3 regions of the Mesorhizobium sp. WSM4820 genome follow, and region 2 is predicted to be linked to each of the others. Evidence: riboswitches for the same ligand, from Rfam matches in the RefSeq annotation. Region 2 holds a riboswitch; each other region holds the start of a gene.
What was found. A riboswitch is a leader RNA that binds a small molecule or an ion and turns the genes downstream of it on or off. The one in region 2 is predicted to bind cobalamin.
Positions count from the first base shown of each region.

Region 1 (6,010 bases), on a different contig from region 2:
TGTCCGACTATTGCGACGTCGATCCGATGTTCGGCACGTTGGCCGATTTCGACGCCCTGACCGCCGAGGCGCACAGGCTCGGGCTCAAGGTGATGATCGACGAGGTGCTGTCGCATACCGCCGACATCCATCCATGGTTCAAGGAAAGCCGCTCGAGCCGCACCAACCCGAAGGCCGACTGGTATGTCTGGGCCGACGCCAGGCCCGACGGCACGCCACCCAACAACTGGCTGTCGATCTTCGGCGGTTCGGCCTGGCAGTGGGACACCAGCCGCCAGCAATATTACCTGCATAATTTCCTGGCCGAGCAGCCCGATCTCAACTTCCACAGCCGCGCAGTCCAGGACGCGCTGCTCGATGTCACCCGCTTCTGGCTGGAGCGCGGCGTCGACGGTTTCCGCCTCGACACCATCAATTTCTACTTCCACAGCCAGGGCCTCGAGGACAATCCGCCGCTGCCGCCCGAACAGCGCAACGACCAGACCGCTCCTTCCGTCAACCCCTACAACTACCAGGACCATCTCTACGACAAGAGCCGCCCCGAAAACCTTGGCTTCCTCGAACGCTTCCGCGCCCTGCTCGACGAATATCCGGCGACGGCGGCGGTTGGCGAAGTCGGCGATTCGCAGCGCGGACTGGAGGTGGTGGCGGCCTATACCGCCGGCAGCAAGCGCGTGCACATGTGCTATTCATTCGACTTCCTGGCGCCCGAAAAGATCAGCGCGGCAAAAGTGCGTTCGGTGCTGGAAGCCTTTGGCGAGGTCGCCAGCGACGGCTGGTCGTGTTGGGCCTTCTCCAACCACGACGTGATGCGCACTGCCTCGCGCTGGGCGGCCAGCGAGGCCGACCAGACCGCTTATCTCAAGGTGATCTCGGCGCTGCTGATGTCGCTGCGTGGCTCGGTCTGCATCTACCAGGGCGAGGAACTCGGTCTTGGCGAAGCGGAATTGCAATTCGAGGATCTGCAGGACCCCTACGGCATCCGGTTCTGGCCGGAATTCAAGGGCCGCGACGGCTGCCGCACGCCGATGGTCTGGAATGGCGCCGACGGCAATGGCGGCTTCTCCACGGCAAAGCCCTGGCTGCCCGTGCCTGCCAAGCACCTTTCGCAGGCGGTCGATGTGCAGCAGGGCGACGACAACTCGCTGCTCGAACACTACCGGCGCTTTCTCGCTTTCCGCCGCCTGTATCCGGCGCTGGCCAAGGGCGAGATCGAGTTCATCGAAAGCCAGGGCAATACGGTCGCCTTCACGCGCCGCGAGGGCAATGAGCAGATCGTCTGCGCCTTCAATCTCGGCAGCCGACCGGCCGAAGTCAATCTCGGCGGACGCTCGCTGCAGCCCTTGCCGGGGCACGGGTTTTCGGGACAGACTGACGCCGGCTTTATCCGCCTCGACGGCTACGGCGCCTGGTTCGGGCGTGTCGACTGAATTTGCAATTCACTGGAGGGAACCCATGGCCGATGTCACGCTAAGGCAAGTGAAGAAATCATACGGCAATCTCAACATTCTCCATGGCATCGACCTCGACATAAAGTCGGGCGAGTTCATCGTCTTCGTCGGCCCTTCGGGCTGTGGCAAGTCGACCTTGCTGCGGTCGATCGCCGGGCTTGAGGAAATCACCTCCGGCGAGCTCAAGATCGACGGCGAGGTGGTGAACGACGTGCCGCCGTCGAAGCGCGGCATCGCCATGGTGTTCCAGTCCTATGCGCTCTATCCGCACATGACTGTTTACGACAACATGGCGTTCTCGATGAAGATCGGCAAGGAGAGCAAGGCCGAGATCGACAAGCGGGTGCGCCAGGCGGCGGAAATCCTGCAGCTGACCAAATATCTCGACCGCCTGCCCAAGGCGATGTCGGGCGGCCAGCGCCAGCGCGTCGCCATCGGCCGCGCCATCGTGCGCAACCCCAAGGTCTTCCTGTTCGACGAGCCGCTGTCGAACCTCGACGCGGCGCTGCGCGTCGCCACCCGCATCGAGATCGCCAAGCTCAAGGAATCGATGCCTGCTACAACGATGATCTACGTCACCCACGACCAGGTCGAGGCGATGACGCTGGCCGACCGCATCGTGGTGCTCAAGGAGGGCCATATCGAGCAGGTCGGCACGCCGATGGAGCTCTACAAGAGACCCGGCAATCTGTTCGTCGCCCAGTTCATCGGCTCGCCGGCCATGAACATCCTGCCGGCGACGATCGACAAATCAGGCGACCCGACCATCGTCAGTCATGTCGGCGGGCGCAAGGCGACGGTGCCGATCGCCACGCCGGCGTCGGTGAAGGGCGCTTCGGTGAGCTTCGGCGTGCGGCCGGAAGATCTGACGATCGCCACCGGTGCGGATTATCTTTTCGAGGGAACGGTGGATTATGTCGAGCAACTCGGCGAGGTCCAACTCGTCTATGTCGACATCGGCCGCGCCGACCTGCCGCTGGTCACCAAGCTGCCAGGCAATGTCGGGGTCAAGCGCGGCGCTGCGCTGCGCTTGAATGCCGATGCCGGCGACCTGCATATTTTCGATGCCGACGGACATTCATTCACGCTCCACAAAGCGGAAGCAAAGGCAGCCTGAGAGCAGCAGCCGAACTGATGGATGTTTGGTGACCCAAAAACGAGAGCGGCGGGCAAAGCCGCCACTCTTGTCCGTTCCGGTCGCTGTTAGAGCGACGTGCGTCCAAGTGGACGCACAAAGGTACGCTCCGACACTTTAACCCTGCGCATCGTGCTTTCCGAAAATCGGAACCGATTTTCGGGCCGATGCGCTAGCGGCCGAACAGGTTCCGGTCGCTGCCCTGCGGGGCGGACTTCTGTACGTCGCCCGACGAGTTGAGCAGCTTGTAGACCGGCGAACCGGTATTGCGTACCGAAGAAGTCTGCGTGTTGTCGACGTTGATGGTCGCCTGCTTGTTGATGTCGGTTCTGCCAAAGTTGTCGCTACCGGCAAAAGCGCCGCCCGCAGCAATCAAAAGCGCGGCGGCGGTAAGAACGATCTTCTTCATTTTCAAAACTCCTGGATTTTCTTGGTTCCGCCAGCCCGGCGGGCAAATGCCGCCGCCGCTGTTGGAACGAACTGTTAGTTGTTGCCGAACAGCTTACGGTCGCTGCCGTTGACGGGTTTCTCGTCAGCCGGAACCGGATTCTGCGCCGACGCCGAATTCCGAATCGAAGCCGTGTACGAGTTGCTGTCGACCGCAGCGGCCGGCTGGTTGGCGCCGTTCGATCCAAAGTTGTCGCTGCCGGCAAAAGCACTGCCGGAGATGGCCATAATGGCGGCGGTGGCAAGAATGAGCTTCTTCATTTCAAATACTCCTGAGTTCCTCAGATCCCGAGCGGCGGACCGCCACTTTGCTGTTTGGGACCAGCTGTTAATTGTTGCCGAAAAGGTTGCGGTCGGCGCCCTGGCCAACGGCCTGCTTTTCAGCGTGAGCCGGCGTCTGGACAGAGGCCGTATACGAGCTGTCGACCGCGACGGCCGGCTGGTTGGCGGCGTTGGACCCATAATGGTCGCTGCCGGCAAAGGCGCTGCCGGTGATGGCCAGAGCGGCGACGGCAGCAAGAGCGATCTTTTTCATTTTAGTACTCCAGTATCTTGGTCTTCAGTCCGTCTAGCGGCGTGTCTTGGGAGGATGCGCGCGTCGTTCGGACAGCCCCGATGTGGGAAGGCCATTTGGCGGATTCCAATCACGAAGTTGTTCCGTGTGGACCAAGAATCTACACCTTGAAATTGTACCAGAGGCATCTAGCACTATGGTTTTACGGTTTGTTTTCAATATCTTATTCAAAATTAGCAATTCATGATTTGACGGATTGGCGAATTTGCGTTCACAGCGTGTTGCACGCATTGTCAACAGAAACGAACCGTTCGGTTCGATTTTAGAAGCGGCTAATAGTCACTTTTGTAAACTGTTAACCTTCCTGATCTCCGCCGCGGGTCGGATTCTATGTCACGGCAGCCGACAGTGGCCGCCGACAAAGTGGGGCTTCAGCCCTGCAGATATAAACCTGCAGGTTTCGCCGGCGGTGTCGCGCCGCATGGATACGATGTCGCTTTCATGCCGGCAGTCAGCCGGCCGGCATGATTAGATCACGCCATCTCAGGTGCCGCTTGGTGACGACGAAGCGGAGAATTGGGAAGCCGGTCAGAACCCGGCGCTGCCCCCGCAACGGTGGTGGAGTTCAAGTCGCAACGGGAGACCACTGGGCCACAAGCCTGGGAAGGTGTCGCGACGAGTCCGCAAGGACACTCCAGAGCCCGGAAACCAGCCCGAGATTTTCAGACTCGACTGATCGCGGTGGGCGGTCAAGAGGTGGATGATGCACGTCCGGCCCTGTCGCCGGCGTGCAAACGGTCCTCCCTCCATCACCACCAGTTCAGTCCTTACACGAGGACAGGACATGGACGCGCGCAACGACATGCTGAGGCTCTTGCACGGCCGCAGGCAAGGCTATTCGCTCGAGCAGCCCTTCTACACCGATCCAGATTTCTTCAAGCTCGACATGGAGCTGATCTGGTATCGCGACTGGCTGTTCATCGGCCACGATTGCGAGTTGCCGAAAGCTGGCAGCTATATCACCGCCCAGATCGGCGACTATCCGGTCGTGCTGGTCCGCGACCAGCAAGGCAAGATCAATGCCTTCCACAATTCCTGCCGGCATCGCGGCAGCCGTGTCTGCAATGCCGACAAGGGCACTGCGGCGAAGCTGGTCTGCCCCTATCACCAGTGGACCTACGAGCTGGACGGCCGGCTGTTGTTTGCTCGCCAGATGGCAGACGGCTTCGACAAGAGCCAGTTCAGCCTGAAGCCGGTGGCTTGCGAAAGCGTTGGCGGCTACATCTTTATCTGCCTGGCCAACGAGCCGGCCGATTTCGCGCCGATGCGCGCCATGATCGAGCCTTACCTCCTGCCGCACCGGCTGCGCGAGGCAAAAATCGCCTTCGAATCGACCATCGTCGAGAAGGGCAACTGGAAGCTCGTCTGGGAGAACAACCGCGAGTGCTACCATTGCGCCGGCAACCATCCGGAACTCTGCAAGACATTCCCGGAAGCGCCGACCGTGACCGGCGTGCAGGGCGCCGACAGCGATCCAGAGATGCTCGCGCACTGGGCGAAATGCGAGGCGGCGGGCTTGCCGAGCAAGTTCCGCATCGATCCGGCCGGGCAGTATCGCGCCACCCGCGCGCCGCTGCTGCACGACGCCGTCAGCTACACGATGACGGGAAGACGCGCGGTGAAGAAGAACCTTTCCGACAGCGTTTCGACCGACCGTATCGGCTCGCTGCTGCTCTATCACTATCCGACGAGTTGGAACCATATCCTCGGCGATCATGCCGTCACCTTCCGCGTGCTGCCGATCAGTGCCACGGAAACGGCCGTCACCACCAAATGGCTTGTCCACAAGGACGCGGTCGAAGGCGTCGATTACGACCTCGCCGAACTCACCCATGTCTGGACCGAGACCAACGACCAGGACCGTCGCATTGTCGAGGAAAACGCCTTCGGCATCCTGTCGCCGGCCTATGAGCCCGGCCCCTATTCGGAACTGCATGAGGGCGGCGTCATCCAGTTCGTCGAATGGTACGCCTCCTTCATCGGGCCGCGCCTTGCCGAGGCCGGGCGGCCGGCGCTGCGCAGCGTCGCCTGAACGAGGTCAAGGGCATGAATGCGATGACGGACCTTGGCCTCTACCGCCATCTCGACGAGATGGCGCCCTGGAACGACCGGCTCCAGGTGCTGGAAGTCATCGGCGTCAGCGACGAGGCGCCTGACGTGAAGACCTTCACCTTCCGCTCTGACAACCAGACCTGGTTCCGCTACAGACCGGGGCAGTTCGTGACGCTGGAACTGCCGACCACCGAGGGCCCGATGATGCGGACCTATACGCTGTCGTCCTCGCCGTCGAGGCCGTTCTCGATCGCGGTGACGGTGAAAGCGCAGGCCGGCAGCCTCGGCACCCGCTGGATGTTCGACAATCTGAAGCCCGGCGTTCACGTGAAGGCCTATGGGCCGGCGGGC
Region 1 is NZ_JBVVQN010000002.1:178,749-184,758, forward strand. Features, by position in the region: gene bglA (beta-galactosidase BglA) at 1-1,430, shown strand, start outside; gene AC0L2R_RS04230 (ABC transporter ATP-binding protein) at 1,456-2,568, shown strand; gene AC0L2R_RS04235 (DUF680 domain-containing protein) at 2,759-2,995, opposite strand; gene AC0L2R_RS04240 (DUF680 domain-containing protein) at 3,070-3,294, opposite strand; gene AC0L2R_RS04245 (DUF680 domain-containing protein) at 3,362-3,568, opposite strand; cobalamin riboswitch at 4,076-4,278, shown strand; gene AC0L2R_RS04250 (aromatic ring-hydroxylating oxygenase subunit alpha) at 4,392-5,639, shown strand; gene AC0L2R_RS04255 (FAD-binding oxidoreductase) at 5,663-6,010, shown strand, end outside.
Region 1: another riboswitch for cobalamin. It lies ahead of AC0L2R_RS04250 (aromatic ring-hydroxylating oxygenase subunit alpha); the one in region 2 lies ahead of AC0L2R_RS28835 (ABC transporter ATP-binding protein).

Region 2 (6,010 bases):
GGCCGGGGCGCAAGTGTTCGGGCGCGATGCGGTAAATTTCCGCATAGCGGCGGTTGCACAGGATCAGCCGTTCAGCGGCGTCGAAAAAGCAGATGCCTTGCGAGATGTTGTCGATCGCCGTCTCGAATCGCAGCGCCTGCTGCTCGAGTGTTGCGATCGTAGCCCTGAGTTCGCGCTCGAGCGTCTCGTACGAGGAGCCCGCCAGTTTCGCCAGCGTGGCATGCTCGGTCGGTTCGGGCGCCTGGGCGGCTTGCCTCGATGGTTTCGTGACCAACCACAGTTCCTCCGGTTCGGCGCCTGGCGCAAAGCAAGGAAAGCTCGCTGCAAGCTAAGCGACCGCATAGTGGTCCAGATATACTAATGGCGTGTGAACCGGGTCGATGCCGACCGGGGCATGGCGCAGTTCTTGCCTTCTCCCCTTGTTGTGGGAGAAGGTGGATCGGCGCGCAGCGCCGAGACGGTTGAGGGGTGCTGTGCTGTCGGTTCCAAGCTGGAGCACCCCTCATCCGGCCGCGGCGCCTGTCCTCGGGCTTGCCGGAGGCAAGACCCGTGGGCGGCCACCTTCTCCCACAAGGGGAGAAGGGGGAGCCAATCTCGTGCAGGCCCATCGCACATGATGGCCGATCCTGCCGGTGAAAATCTTGACAGGCGGTTCGGCGCGCTGCGCCGGTCCAAGAGGTCAGTCCAAAGACTCGGCATTGTGCCAGAAGCCGGCAAGTGTGCATGGCAGCCCATCATGAACGATTGCGAATGAGCATGGTGACCACGAAGAAAGCGCCGACCGAACTGGTGATGATGCCGATCGGCAGTTCCTGCGGCGGCAGCAGCGTGCGCGCCAGAAGGTCGCTTGCCAGCAGCAGCACCGCTCCGAAGAGGGCGCAGCTTGCAATCAGGCGCAGATGCAACGGGCCGGCCAGGGGCCGGGACAGATGCGGGATCATCAGCCCGACGAAACCGATGACACCTGCGACCGAGACCAGGATCGCCGTCGAGAAGGCAGCGACGAGAAACGCCGTCCTGCGCATCCGCACAACCGGCACCCCAAGACTTTCGGCAGCATTCTCGCCGGCCAGGAAGGCGTCGAGCTTGCGATGGTTCCACAGGCCATAAGCAAGAATGGTGCCCGCGCCAAGAGCAGCCAGCCCGACATTGTCCCATCGCGCCAGGCCGAGCCCGCCCATCGTCCAGAACAATACCGAGTTAGCGGCGCGCTGGTCTCCGGCGAAGACGAGATAGTTGGTCAGGGCGATGAACATGAACGAGACGGCAAGCCCGGCCAGTATCAGCCGTTCGGGGCCTTGCCCCCTCACCCGCGAAACCAGCAAAAGCACGATGCCGGCGGCCAATATGCCGCCGGTGAAGGCGGCAACCGGCAACGTCCAGATGCCGAACCGGTCGCCAAAAATGGTGATGACGGAAACAGCACCCGCCGCCGCACCGGAGGAAAGGCCGAACAGGAACGGATCGGCGAGGTCGTTTCGGGTTACCGTCTGCAGCAGCGCGCCGATGACGCCCAGCCCGGCGCCGACACAGATCGCCATGATGGTGCGCGGCAGCCTGAGATCGACGACAATCTTGGCAACTGGGATCTTGGCGACCGGGATATTGCCGACTGAGCCGGGCACGAGGTCTCCATCCAGCCCGGCCGCATGTCCGAGCGCAGCAACCACGTCGCTCAACGCTATGACTGTCGATCCATAGGCGATCGACAGCAGAGCAAGAGCGGCGATTGCTGCCACTCCTGCTGCCATGGCCAATTCGAACGCCCTGTGGCGCAAGCTCAGAAGGCTTCCGGGTGCATCGCGCTGGCGATCTTGCCGATCGCCTCGATGTTGGCGGGTCCGGGGGTCAATTCGGCATAGCGCAGCGCGACGAAGCGCTCGTTCCTGACCGCATCGGTCTCCTTCATTGCCGGATGGACTTTGAGGAAGTCGAGCAGTTTCCTGTAACCGCCGCCGTCCTGATAGTCGAGCAGGATCAGGAACTGCGGATTGCGGGAAGCGACCGTTTCCCAGTCCGTGTTGCCCCAGCTCGTCTGCATGTCGGCCATGATGTTGTCGCCGCCGGCAGCGGCGATCATGGCGCTGGGGATCGCGAACTTGCCTGATGTGAAGGGTTTGTCTTCGCCGGAGTCGTAGAGAAACACCCGCGTCCGCTCGCGGTCGCCGACCTTTGCCGTGATATCGGCGAGTTGCGCTTTCCAGCCTGAAACAAGTATTTCCGCCTTGGCTTCCTTGCCGAAAATCCTGCCCAGCTTTTCGATGTCGCCGTAGAGCAGGTCCATCGAGGCGGCGGGGCGGTTGTTGTCGAGATGGACGCAGCTTTCCGTCAGCACCAGCGTCTTGATGCCGTGCGGCGCCAGCGTATCTGGCGTTACCTCGCCGCCCGGCTTCATGCCGTAATACCAGCCGGCGAAGAAGAAATCGGGCTCGACCGCTACCAGGTTTTCGAGCGTCGGGTATTTCGGCGCGAGTTCCGGAATCGCGCCCTGCCCGGCCTTGAATTCCGGACCGACCTTGTACCATCCGGTGATGCCGGTCAGACCGACGATCGACGGTTGAAGCCCCAGCGCGAAGGCCATCTCGGCCATGTTCATATCCTGGATGACGGCGCGCTTCGGTGCGGCGTCGAACGTCAGCGGTGTGCCGCAGCTGTCGACTGTTACCGGGAAAGCGAAGGCGGCCTGGGCAAGCAGCAGAGAGGCAAAAGGCAATGCGAGGCGTTTCACGGGTGTTGCTCCTTGGTTAGATCAGAAGAGGCACGGTTCGGGACTTCGAACACCGTGAGTTCGCGGTCTTCGGTGGGATGGCGCAGCCGAAGCACCTCGACGCCGAAAATCTCGCGGATCAACTGCTTGGTCAGCGCCTCGCGCGGACCGGCGAGTGCCTGCAGGCGGGCCTCGTTCATCACCGCGACCCTGGTGGCAAATGGCGTGACCAGCGACAGATCATGCAGCACCGCCACGACGGTCATGCCAAGCTGCGATACAAGTTCGAGGAGTTCGCTGCGGGCGCGCGGATCGAGATGATTGGTCGGTTCATCGAGGAACAGGATTTTCGGCTCCTGGGCGATGGCGCGCGCCAGCTGGGCGCGTTGCCGCTCACCACCCGACAGCGAGCCGATCGTGCGGCCGAGCAGCGGCAGCAGGCCAGTTCTGCGAAGCGCTTCGACGACGATGTCGCGTTGCTCGCTCCTGCGTCGCCAGCCGGCATGCGGGACCCGCCCAAGTCCGACGTAGTCGATCACGGCAAGCCGCGGATCGGGCTGATCGGTCTGGCCGACGACCGCCATGTGCAGCGCCCGCTCGGCGGCCGGAAACGTCTCCAGCCGGCGTCCGGAAAATCTCACATCTCCCGCGCTCGGACGCAGCGTGCCGCATAGCATGCGCAGCAGCGTCGTCTTGCCGGCGCCGTTGGGACCGATGATGGCGAGGCGGTCTCCCGCCGCGACCGAAAGGCTGACCGCACTGACCAGGCGCTGGCCATTCGCCGTGGCGCTCAGTTCACGCGCTTCAAGAAGAGGCTGGCAGGCGTCCAACTTACCGTCACTTTCTCAATGGCGACGGAAGGAAGCTGGACCGGCCGACAAGACCGATGTCCACGTCTCCTCCCGGCACACCCCGTCCGGTCAACTCGTGCGATGGCAGGTCTCCTGGCTCGCGGGTCCTTGCGCCATCCTGCCTTCCCAGCCTTGGCCAGTGGCGTTTCGGATTTTGCTCGCCGCTTACAGTTGCGGGGGCAGCCACGGCCTCGATCCGAAGATCTCACCGTGTTCCCTTTTCACCCCTCGCCTTTCGGCTTGGGGACCATCAGTCAGCCACCCTAGTTTTCCGCCAATCCCAGCGCAATAAATTTCCGGGTTCCGGAGTGCCCCGCGAGCAATGGTCTTGTCAGAACGAGCATACCGAATCTCGTAATGTAATAACATTACTACTTAAAAGACAACGCCTGCTCCCGTCAAGCCCTTCGCCCAACGCCTTCGACTTGCCGACCAGCGTCGCATTGCGCGGTGCGCAATTTCGATCAAACTGCCTCCACCAAGAAGCGATACCATGACCTGGCCGATGCGCAGTCCCACAGCAAGGAGCCATATGAACCCGACCGAGAAAGCGCTGTGGTTCGTCGAAAGCCATCTGCCGGAGGCCCTCTCGCTCGACGATGTCGCCAACAGCAGCGGCGTGTCGCGCTTTCACGTGACGCGGGCTTTCGGTGCGGCGACCGGACGTTCGGTGATGGGCTACCTGCGTTCTCGCCGGCTGACCGAGGCGGCGCGCAGGCTCGCCGCCGGCGCACCGGACATCCTCTCGGTCGCGCTCGACGCCGGCTATGCCTCGCATGAGGCTTTCACCCGTGCCTTCCGCGACCAGTTCGGCACCACGCCGGAACTGGTGCGCGCGCAAGGCTCGCTCAAAAACCTCGATCTCGTGGAGCCGATCCTGATGGACCAATCCTTCCTCACCAATCTCGAGCCGCCGCGTTTCGAAACCAGCCGGCCGTTCCTCATCGCCGGTCTCGGCGAGCGCTACAGCTGCGAAACCAGCGCCGGCATTCCGATGCAGTGGCAAAGGTTCGGCCCCTATGTCGGCAACATTCCAGGCGAGGTCGGCGACATCGCCTATGGCGTCTGCGTCAACGGCGACGATGCAGGCAATTTCGACTATATCGCCGGCGTTGAGGTGTCCGATTTTTCGGACCTGCCGAAGGGGTTTTCGCGCGTACGCGTGCCGGCGCAGAAATACGCCGTGTTCGCCCATCGCGACCACATCTCGACCATCCGCCGCACGGTCAACACGATCTGGAACAAATGGCTGCCGGCCTCCGGGCACAAGATTGCCGACGCGCCCGAATTCGAGCGCTACGGCCCCGAATTCGATCCGCGCAGCGGCAATGGCGGGCTGGAAATCTGGATACCGGTCAAAGGGTGAGAATGGCCGCCTTGTCTTGCCTTCTCCCCTTGTGGGAGAAGGTGGCCTCGCGAAGCGAGGTCGGATGAGGGGTGCTCCAGCTTGGCACTAACAGCACTCCGGCCAACACCCCTCATCCGTCTCGGCGCTGCGCGCCGATCCACCTTCTCCCACAAGGGGAGAAGGGAAAAATGCTACAGCTCCAGGTTCCAGTTCTGGCCGACCAGATCCTTGCCGAAGGCGTGGTGGCGTTCCTGATTGGCCAGCTTGAACCCGGCCGCCTCGTAGATGCGGCGCGCTGAGGTGAGCACGTCGTTGGTCCACAGCGTCAATTTCTTGTAGCCCTTGGCACGGGCAAAGCCGATGCATTCCTCGACCAGCCGACTGCCGATGCCGAGACCGCGCGCCGAGGGCTCGACATAGAGCAGGCGCAGCTTCGCCACCGCGTCCGACTGGCGCACGAGAAAGACCGAGCCGACGACTTCCCCTTCCCGCTCGGCGATCCAGCTGCGTTCCCATTTCGGATCGTAGGATTTGACGAAAGCGCCGAGGATTTCGGCGACCAGCGCCTCATAAGTTTCGTCCCAGCCATATTCCTGCGCATAGAGCAGGCCTTGGCGATGGATGATCCAGCCGATGTCGCCGACCTGCAAAGACCGCAGCATGTAAGGGACCCTGGGCTCTGCACTCTCGCCCAGCAGGCGCTGCACCGTCTGCATCGCCTTGACCAGCCTGTCCTGTTCCGGTGCGGAAAGCCGGTCGAGCAGGGCCGCGACCTGATCGTGCGAACCCTGGTTCAGCGGCGCGAACGCCGCTCTTCCCGCCGGCGTCAGCGCAATCGACGAGCGCCGAGCATCGGCTTGCGTAGCGGCGCGCTCGACCAGGCCACGCTCCTCGAACTTTTTCAGCAACCGGCTGAGATAGCCGGGGTCGAGACCGAGATCGCGCGCAAGATCGGTGGCGGTCAGGCCATCGCGATGCGCCAGTTCATAGAGCACCCGGGCCTCGGTCAGCGAGAAGGCGCTTTTCAGCAGCCCTTCGTCGAGCAACCCGATCTGGCGGGTGTAGAAGCGGTTAAAGCCCCGCACTGCATCGATCCGCTCCCTG
Region 2 is NZ_JBVVQN010000024.1:525-6,534, reverse strand. Features, by position in the region: gene AC0L2R_RS28850 (diguanylate cyclase domain-containing protein) at 1-274, opposite strand, end outside; gene AC0L2R_RS28845 (FecCD family ABC transporter permease) at 735-1,751, opposite strand; gene AC0L2R_RS28840 (ABC transporter substrate-binding protein) at 1,781-2,728, opposite strand; gene AC0L2R_RS28835 (ABC transporter ATP-binding protein) at 2,725-3,537, opposite strand; cobalamin riboswitch at 3,625-3,825, opposite strand; gene AC0L2R_RS28830 (AraC family transcriptional regulator) at 4,091-4,924, shown strand; gene AC0L2R_RS28825 (bifunctional helix-turn-helix transcriptional regulator/GNAT family N-acetyltransferase) at 5,098-6,010, opposite strand, start outside.

Region 3 (6,010 bases), on a different contig from region 2:
AGCGGCGGCCACGGTATAAACCCCGGTTTTTGCTGTCCCGGTTTCTGTTGGCCCGGTTTCTGCTGATGGTCGGTCATTGTGCTCCTCCCTCCATCAAAGTGCCGTCGGCCTTGGCGGTGCAGGCGCCGGCGAGCTCGTCGAGATGCGCCTTCCATTCCGCAGCCTGGTCGTTGCGGTAGAGCCGATCAAGCGTGGCCTCGCCCTCGAGCGTATTGAGCATGCAGACACAATAGCTGCTGCAGAACTCCGTGTCGCGCGATTGCTCGCACGATGCCTGGCACTCTTTCAGGAAGGTGACCTGCCTGGTTTCGACGGCTGCCGGCATGACTTGCGAAATCAGCCAGACCGAGCCGATCAGCACCGGCTGGTGGATCAGATAGAAGGCGAGGCTGTGCCGGCCGATAAAGACCAGCGGATTAGTCCAGCGGCCGGGCGTCAGGCCCGCCAGCCGCGTCAGCACGCCGGAGGCGAAGGCGAGTTTTGCCGCCGCGATACCGACAAGCACAGCGCCGAACCATGGAAACAGCGGGACATAATCGTTGGAGCGCGGGTTGGTTGCCGACAGGCCGACCCACCACAGGGCCGGATGATCGAAGATCTCGGACCTGAGGTAGAGCGGCGCGGTGATGACGAAAGCTGCGACAACCAGCGTCAGCAGCGCCGGCAGCCGCAGAAACGCCAGGCCGAGCAGGCTGGCGAGCGCGATCTCGTGCAGGATGCCGAAGAAGATGAAACTGTCGGGGGTGGCAAGCCTGGTAGCGGCCGATATGGCGAGCGCCGCCCCGCCGACCATGGCGAAGCGTTTCCAGAAGCCGCTCCAGCGGATTTGCTTGCCATGGGCGAGGAACAGGCTGACGCCGACCAGGAACAGGAAGGTCGAAGCGATGCAGCGCGCGTAGAATTTCCACCAGCCAAAGGCGGTCAGGCCGGGATCGGTGTAGCCGAAGAATTCGAGATCCCAGGTGAAATGGTAGCTCGCCATGGCAAGCAAAGCGAAGCCGCGGGCGACGTCGATGGCGATGATGCGCCTGGATCGGTCCTGAACGGCCGGCGTAGGAATGGTCATGGTCTCGCAATTCTGATTCAGTGCTGCAAGACGACTATCATGGTTGCCCCGGACAAAAGAAGACAGGCGCCGCCCTTCTTCCTTCTCCCCTTGTGGGAGAAGGTGGATTGGCGCGCAGCGCCAAGACGGAAGAGGGGTGCTGGCCGGAGCGCTGTTGGTGCCAAGCTGGAACACCCCTCATCCGACCTCGCTTCGCGAGGCCACCTTCTCCCACAAGGGGAGAAGGAAGAGCCCACGAGAGACGGCGCATTCGCGCTGCTAGCTGGCGGAATTTGGTTTGCCGGGCGCGGCGATTCTGCCTATAGTCGCAGCCGTCGTCGGTTCCGTTTTGGAACCAAGAGGGAATGCGGTAGGGGCAAAATTCGCCCGATGCCGTGGCTGCCCCCGCAACTGTGTGCGGTAGTCCTCTCCATATGCCACTGAAGATTTTCTTCGGGAAGAGCTTCTTCGGGAAGGTGGGGAAGGGCGCTGATCCGCGAGCCAGGAGACCTGCCGGCGACAGGAGAACTGACTTCTATGCCCTCGGGTGGAGGGCGAAAGGACAAGACATGAATACCGCTTCCGTCTCGCTCGGCGCTTCCGTCTCCTCGCAGTCGCGCTTCGTGCAGTTGGCGCTTGCTGCATTTCTCGGCGTTTTCGTCATGGGCTTTGTCGGCTTCTCGCATATCGATGCGGTCCACAATGCCGCCCACGACTATCGCCATTCGATGGGCTTTCCCTGCCACTGACGAGGGGCTGACACCATGACACTGTTTCGCAACGTCGTGTTCATCGCGGCGATCGCAGGGCTAGTGGCCGGCGTCGTTCTCGCCTGCATGCAGGCCTACGCCACGGTGCCACTCATCCTCAAGGCGGAAGTCTACGAACAGGCCGGCGGTGGTCACACGCATGACCATGGTTTGTCGCCGGCCACAGCAGGCAGCAATGCCATGAGCAGCGCCGTGCCGGCTGAAGCAGCCACCGCGGAAGAGGAAGGCTGGGCGCCTGCCGATGGCTTCGAGCGCTTCGCCTTCAACGTCGTTGCCAACGTCGTCACCGGCATCGGCTTTGCGCTGATCCTGGTCGCCGCTTCGGAATTCGCCGGCGGCATCGGCAATTGGCGACAGGGCCTGTTCTGGGGCCTTGCCGGCTTTGCCGTGTTCACGCTGGCCCCGAACCTTGGCCTGCCGCCCGAACTGCCGGCGATGCCGCCGGCCGATCTCGCCCAGCGCCAGATCTGGTGGACGGCGACGGTGGTGGCGAGCGCTGCCGGTCTCGGCCTGCTCGCCTTTCGCAAGTCATTGCCGCTGGCGGTGATTGCCGTGGCGTTGATCGTGGCGCCGCATATTGTCGGCGCGCCGCAGCCCGACAGTTTCGAATCGCCGATCCCGGAAGGCCTGCACCACCAGTTCGTGGTGGCGGTGACGCTGACCAATCTGGTGTTCTGGCTGGTACTCGGCGCTGCCGTCGGCTTGGTGCGCGGCCGCTTGACCGGCACCGCAACCGGCCTGCGCGATAGCCTTGCCTGATCGCGCTGCTCCAGGCAGCAAGCTGACCCTGGTCGTCGGCGGTGCACGCTCGGGCAAGAGCGCGCATGCCGAAAGCCTGGTGACGGCCTGTCCGGCGCCGTGGATCTACATCGCCACGGCGCAAGCCTATGACGACGAGATGCGCGAACGCATCGCGCTGCACCGGGCTCGGCGCGGCGAGGGTTGGACGACCGTCGACGCGCCGCTCGATCTCGTCGGCGCGATCGAGGCGCTGCCTGACGGCCGGCCCGTCCTGATCGACTGCCTGACGCTGTGGCTGTCCAACCACATGCTGGCCGAACGCGACATTGAGGCCGAATGCCGAGGGCTGGCGGATGTGCTGTCGCGGCCGCGCGGGCCGTGGTTCGTGGTTTCCAACGAGGTCGGGCAGGGCATCGTGCCCGACAATGCGCTTGCCCGCCGGTTTCGCGATGCCGCCGGCCGGCTCAACCAGCAGGTCGCCGCCGTCGCCGGCACGGTGCTGCTGATGGTGGCGGGACTGCCGCTCAAGGTGAAGTGATATGACCGATATCGACGACAGGGACGAGCAACGCCACCGCGCCAAGATGGCCAAGCGCAAGGCGGTACAGGACGCCGAGGTCGCGGCCAAGACGGTCGAGAAGGGACTGCTGATCGTCAACACCGGGCCCGGCAAGGGCAAGACCACTGCCGCCTTCGGGCTGGCGCTGAGGATGCTCGGCTACGGCAGGCGCGTCGGCGTCGTCCAGTTCATCAAGGGCAAATGGCACACCGGCGAGAAGGACGCCTTTGCCGCTTTCGGCGATCGGGTCGTCTGGCACACGATGGGCGAGGGTTTTACCTGGGAAACGCAGGATCTGAAGCGCGACATCGCCGCCGCCGAGGCTGGCTGGGCCAAGGTGCTCGAACTGATGGCCGATCCATCGATCAGCCTGCTGGTGCTCGACGAATTGAACATCGCGCTGCGCTACGACTATCTCGATCTCGACACGGTGGTGGCGGCGCTGAAGGGCCGCCGCGAAAACCTGCATATCGTCGTCACCGGCCGCAACGCCAAGCCGGCGCTGGTCGATGCCGCCGATCTGGTCACCGAGATGGGAGTTACGAAGCATCACTTTTCCGCCGGCGTGAAAGCGCAGCAAGGCATAGAGTTTTGAGGTTTCGTTCGCCTCTTCTTCCTTCTCCCCTTGTGGGAGAAGGTGGATTGGCGCGTAGCGCCAAGACGGTTGAGGGGTGCTGGACGGAGCGCCGTCGGTACCAGCTGGAACACCCCTCATCCGGCCGCTTCGCGGCCCCCTTCTCCCACAAGGGGAGAAGGGGAGGCCGCAGTCACGCAACGATAACGATCACCGACAGCAAGCCGAACAGTCCCATCAGCAGAAAGTCGGCAACCTGATAGAGTCTTAGCGCTCGTCTGATGTCCACGCTCTCGACATCGCGGCGGCCGCCTTCGCCCATGAACGCGTCGTCGACCATGACGCCGTCGTAGGAGCGCGGCCCGGCCAGCGCCAGGCCGAGCGCGCCGGCCATCGCGGCCTCCGGCCAGCCGGCATTCGGCGAGCGGTGCTTTTTCGCGTCGCGCTGCACGGTGCGCCAGGCGTTGCCGGCGTCAGCGTCTTTGACGAGGAAGGCGGCCAGCACGATAAGCAGTGCGGTCAGCCGCGACGCCGGCAGGTTGATCAGATCGTCGAAGCGCGCCGCCGCCCTGCCGAAGGCCTCGTGGCGCGGCGTGCGGTGGCCGATCATCGAATCGGCGGTATTGGCGGCCTTGTAGGCGACGCCGCCGGCCAGCCCGCCGACGCCGATCCAGAAGACCGGCGCGACGACGCCGTCGGAAAAATTCTCGGCCAGGCTTTCGATCGCAGCGCGGCAGACACCGGCTCTGTCGAGCTTTTCCGGATCGCGGCCGACGATCTGCGAGACGGCAACACGACCGATGTCGAGTCCGCCATTGTCGAGTCCGTCGGCCACCGCCTCGACATGCTCGGCCAGGCTCTTCTGCGACAGCAGCGATGTCGCCAGGAGCGCGGTGAGGATCAATCCGGCTGGAATGCCCGCAAGCATGGTTTCCACCGCGAAAGCGATGGTGGCCGGCACCAGCACGATGATCAGCAGCGCATGAACACCGCGCCGGCGGCGCAGGGCGTCGGAATCAGTATCGCGGTTGAGCCTGCGGTCGAGAAAGGATATCAGCCTGCCGAACCAGGTGACGGGGTGGCCGATGGCGCCGAGCAGCCAGCTGGGATAGCCGACAGCGAATTCAACAAGCAGTGACAGGAAAGCGATCAGGATCGACATGAAGTCTCTTGATGGAGCGGCGGCAGTGGTGGATCACGGCGGAAGCCTTGGCCGGGCGAGGGCGCTTTTTCCGCATGCGCCACAGCCCTTCGTCGACCTCTCGACCGGTATCAATCCGCACTCCTATCCGTTTTTCGAGCTGCCCGCCACCGCCCTGTCGAGATTGCCGGAAGCCGCGCGGGTCCGTGATCTGGCCGATGTCGCGGCAAGCGCCTATGGCGCGCCATCGGCGGCCAATGTGGTGGCAGCGCCGGGCACGCAGATCCTGTTGCCGCGCGTCGCTTCGCTGGTCAGCCCCGGCAAGGCGCTGGTGCTCGGGCCGACCTATGCCGAGCATCAGCGGGCAGCGGCCATCGCCGGCCATGCGGCGATGGAGGTCGACGATTTCGATGCCCTGGCAGGAGCCGACCTTGCCATCGTCGTCAACCCCAACAATCCGGACGGTCGCATCGTCGAGCGCAAGAAACTGCTTGCGCTTGCCGAAAGTTTGCGCGCCAGAGGCGGGTTGCTGGTCGTCGACGAGGCGTTCATGGATGTCGGCCCGCTTGGCGAGAGCCTGGCCGGCGATGTCGACCGTGGCGGCATCGTCGTGCTGCGCTCCTTCGGCAAGTTTTTTGGTCTTGCCGGCCTGCGGCTCGGCTTTGCATTGGCCGACGCGCTGACGGTCGAACGGCTGGAGGCCCAGTTCGGGCCGTGGGCGGTTGCCGGTCCGGCACTCGAATATGGCATCCGCGCGCTTGCCGACAGCGGCTGGCAGGCCGAGATGCGGCGCCGTCTGGCCAGGGATGCAGCGAGGCTCGATGCGCTGTTCGGCCGCTTCGGTGTCCCGGTCGACGGCGGCACCACCCTGTTCCGCTTTATCAGGCTGGCGGACGCCGCCGGTCTGTTTTCGGTGCTTGGCGAGCGCGGCATCCTGCTTCGGGATTTTTCCGGCCGGCCGGAGGTGCTGCGCGCCGGGCTGCCGGGCGAGGGCGAGGAATGGCAGCGGCTCGAATCGGCTCTTGCCGACTGGTCGCAACAGCGCCACGATAACACCAGCGAGGTCCAGCAATGATCCATGTCTGTTCGCTTTCAAAAGTCGAGGAAACCGTCGCGAAGACCGGGGCCGAGCGGTTGCTTTCGCTGCTGGCCGCCGGCACCGAGGTGACGCGGCCGGCGT
Region 3 is NZ_JBVVQN010000014.1:185,418-191,427, reverse strand. Features, by position in the region: gene AC0L2R_RS22685 (methyltransferase family protein) at 1-77, opposite strand, end outside; gene AC0L2R_RS22680 (heparan-alpha-glucosaminide N-acetyltransferase) at 74-1,066, opposite strand; cobalamin riboswitch at 1,368-1,577, shown strand; gene AC0L2R_RS22675 (CbtB domain-containing protein) at 1,615-1,794, shown strand; gene AC0L2R_RS22670 (CbtA family protein) at 1,810-2,574, shown strand; gene cobU (bifunctional adenosylcobinamide kinase/adenosylcobinamide-phosphate guanylyltransferase) at 2,597-3,094, shown strand; gene cobO (cob(I)yrinic acid a,c-diamide adenosyltransferase) at 3,096-3,710, shown strand; gene cbiB (adenosylcobinamide-phosphate synthase CbiB) at 3,883-4,851, opposite strand; gene cobD (threonine-phosphate decarboxylase CobD) at 4,850-5,905, shown strand; gene AC0L2R_RS22645 (tyrosine phosphatase family protein) at 5,902-6,010, shown strand, end outside.
Region 3: another riboswitch for cobalamin. It lies ahead of AC0L2R_RS22675 (CbtB domain-containing protein); the one in region 2 lies ahead of AC0L2R_RS28835 (ABC transporter ATP-binding protein).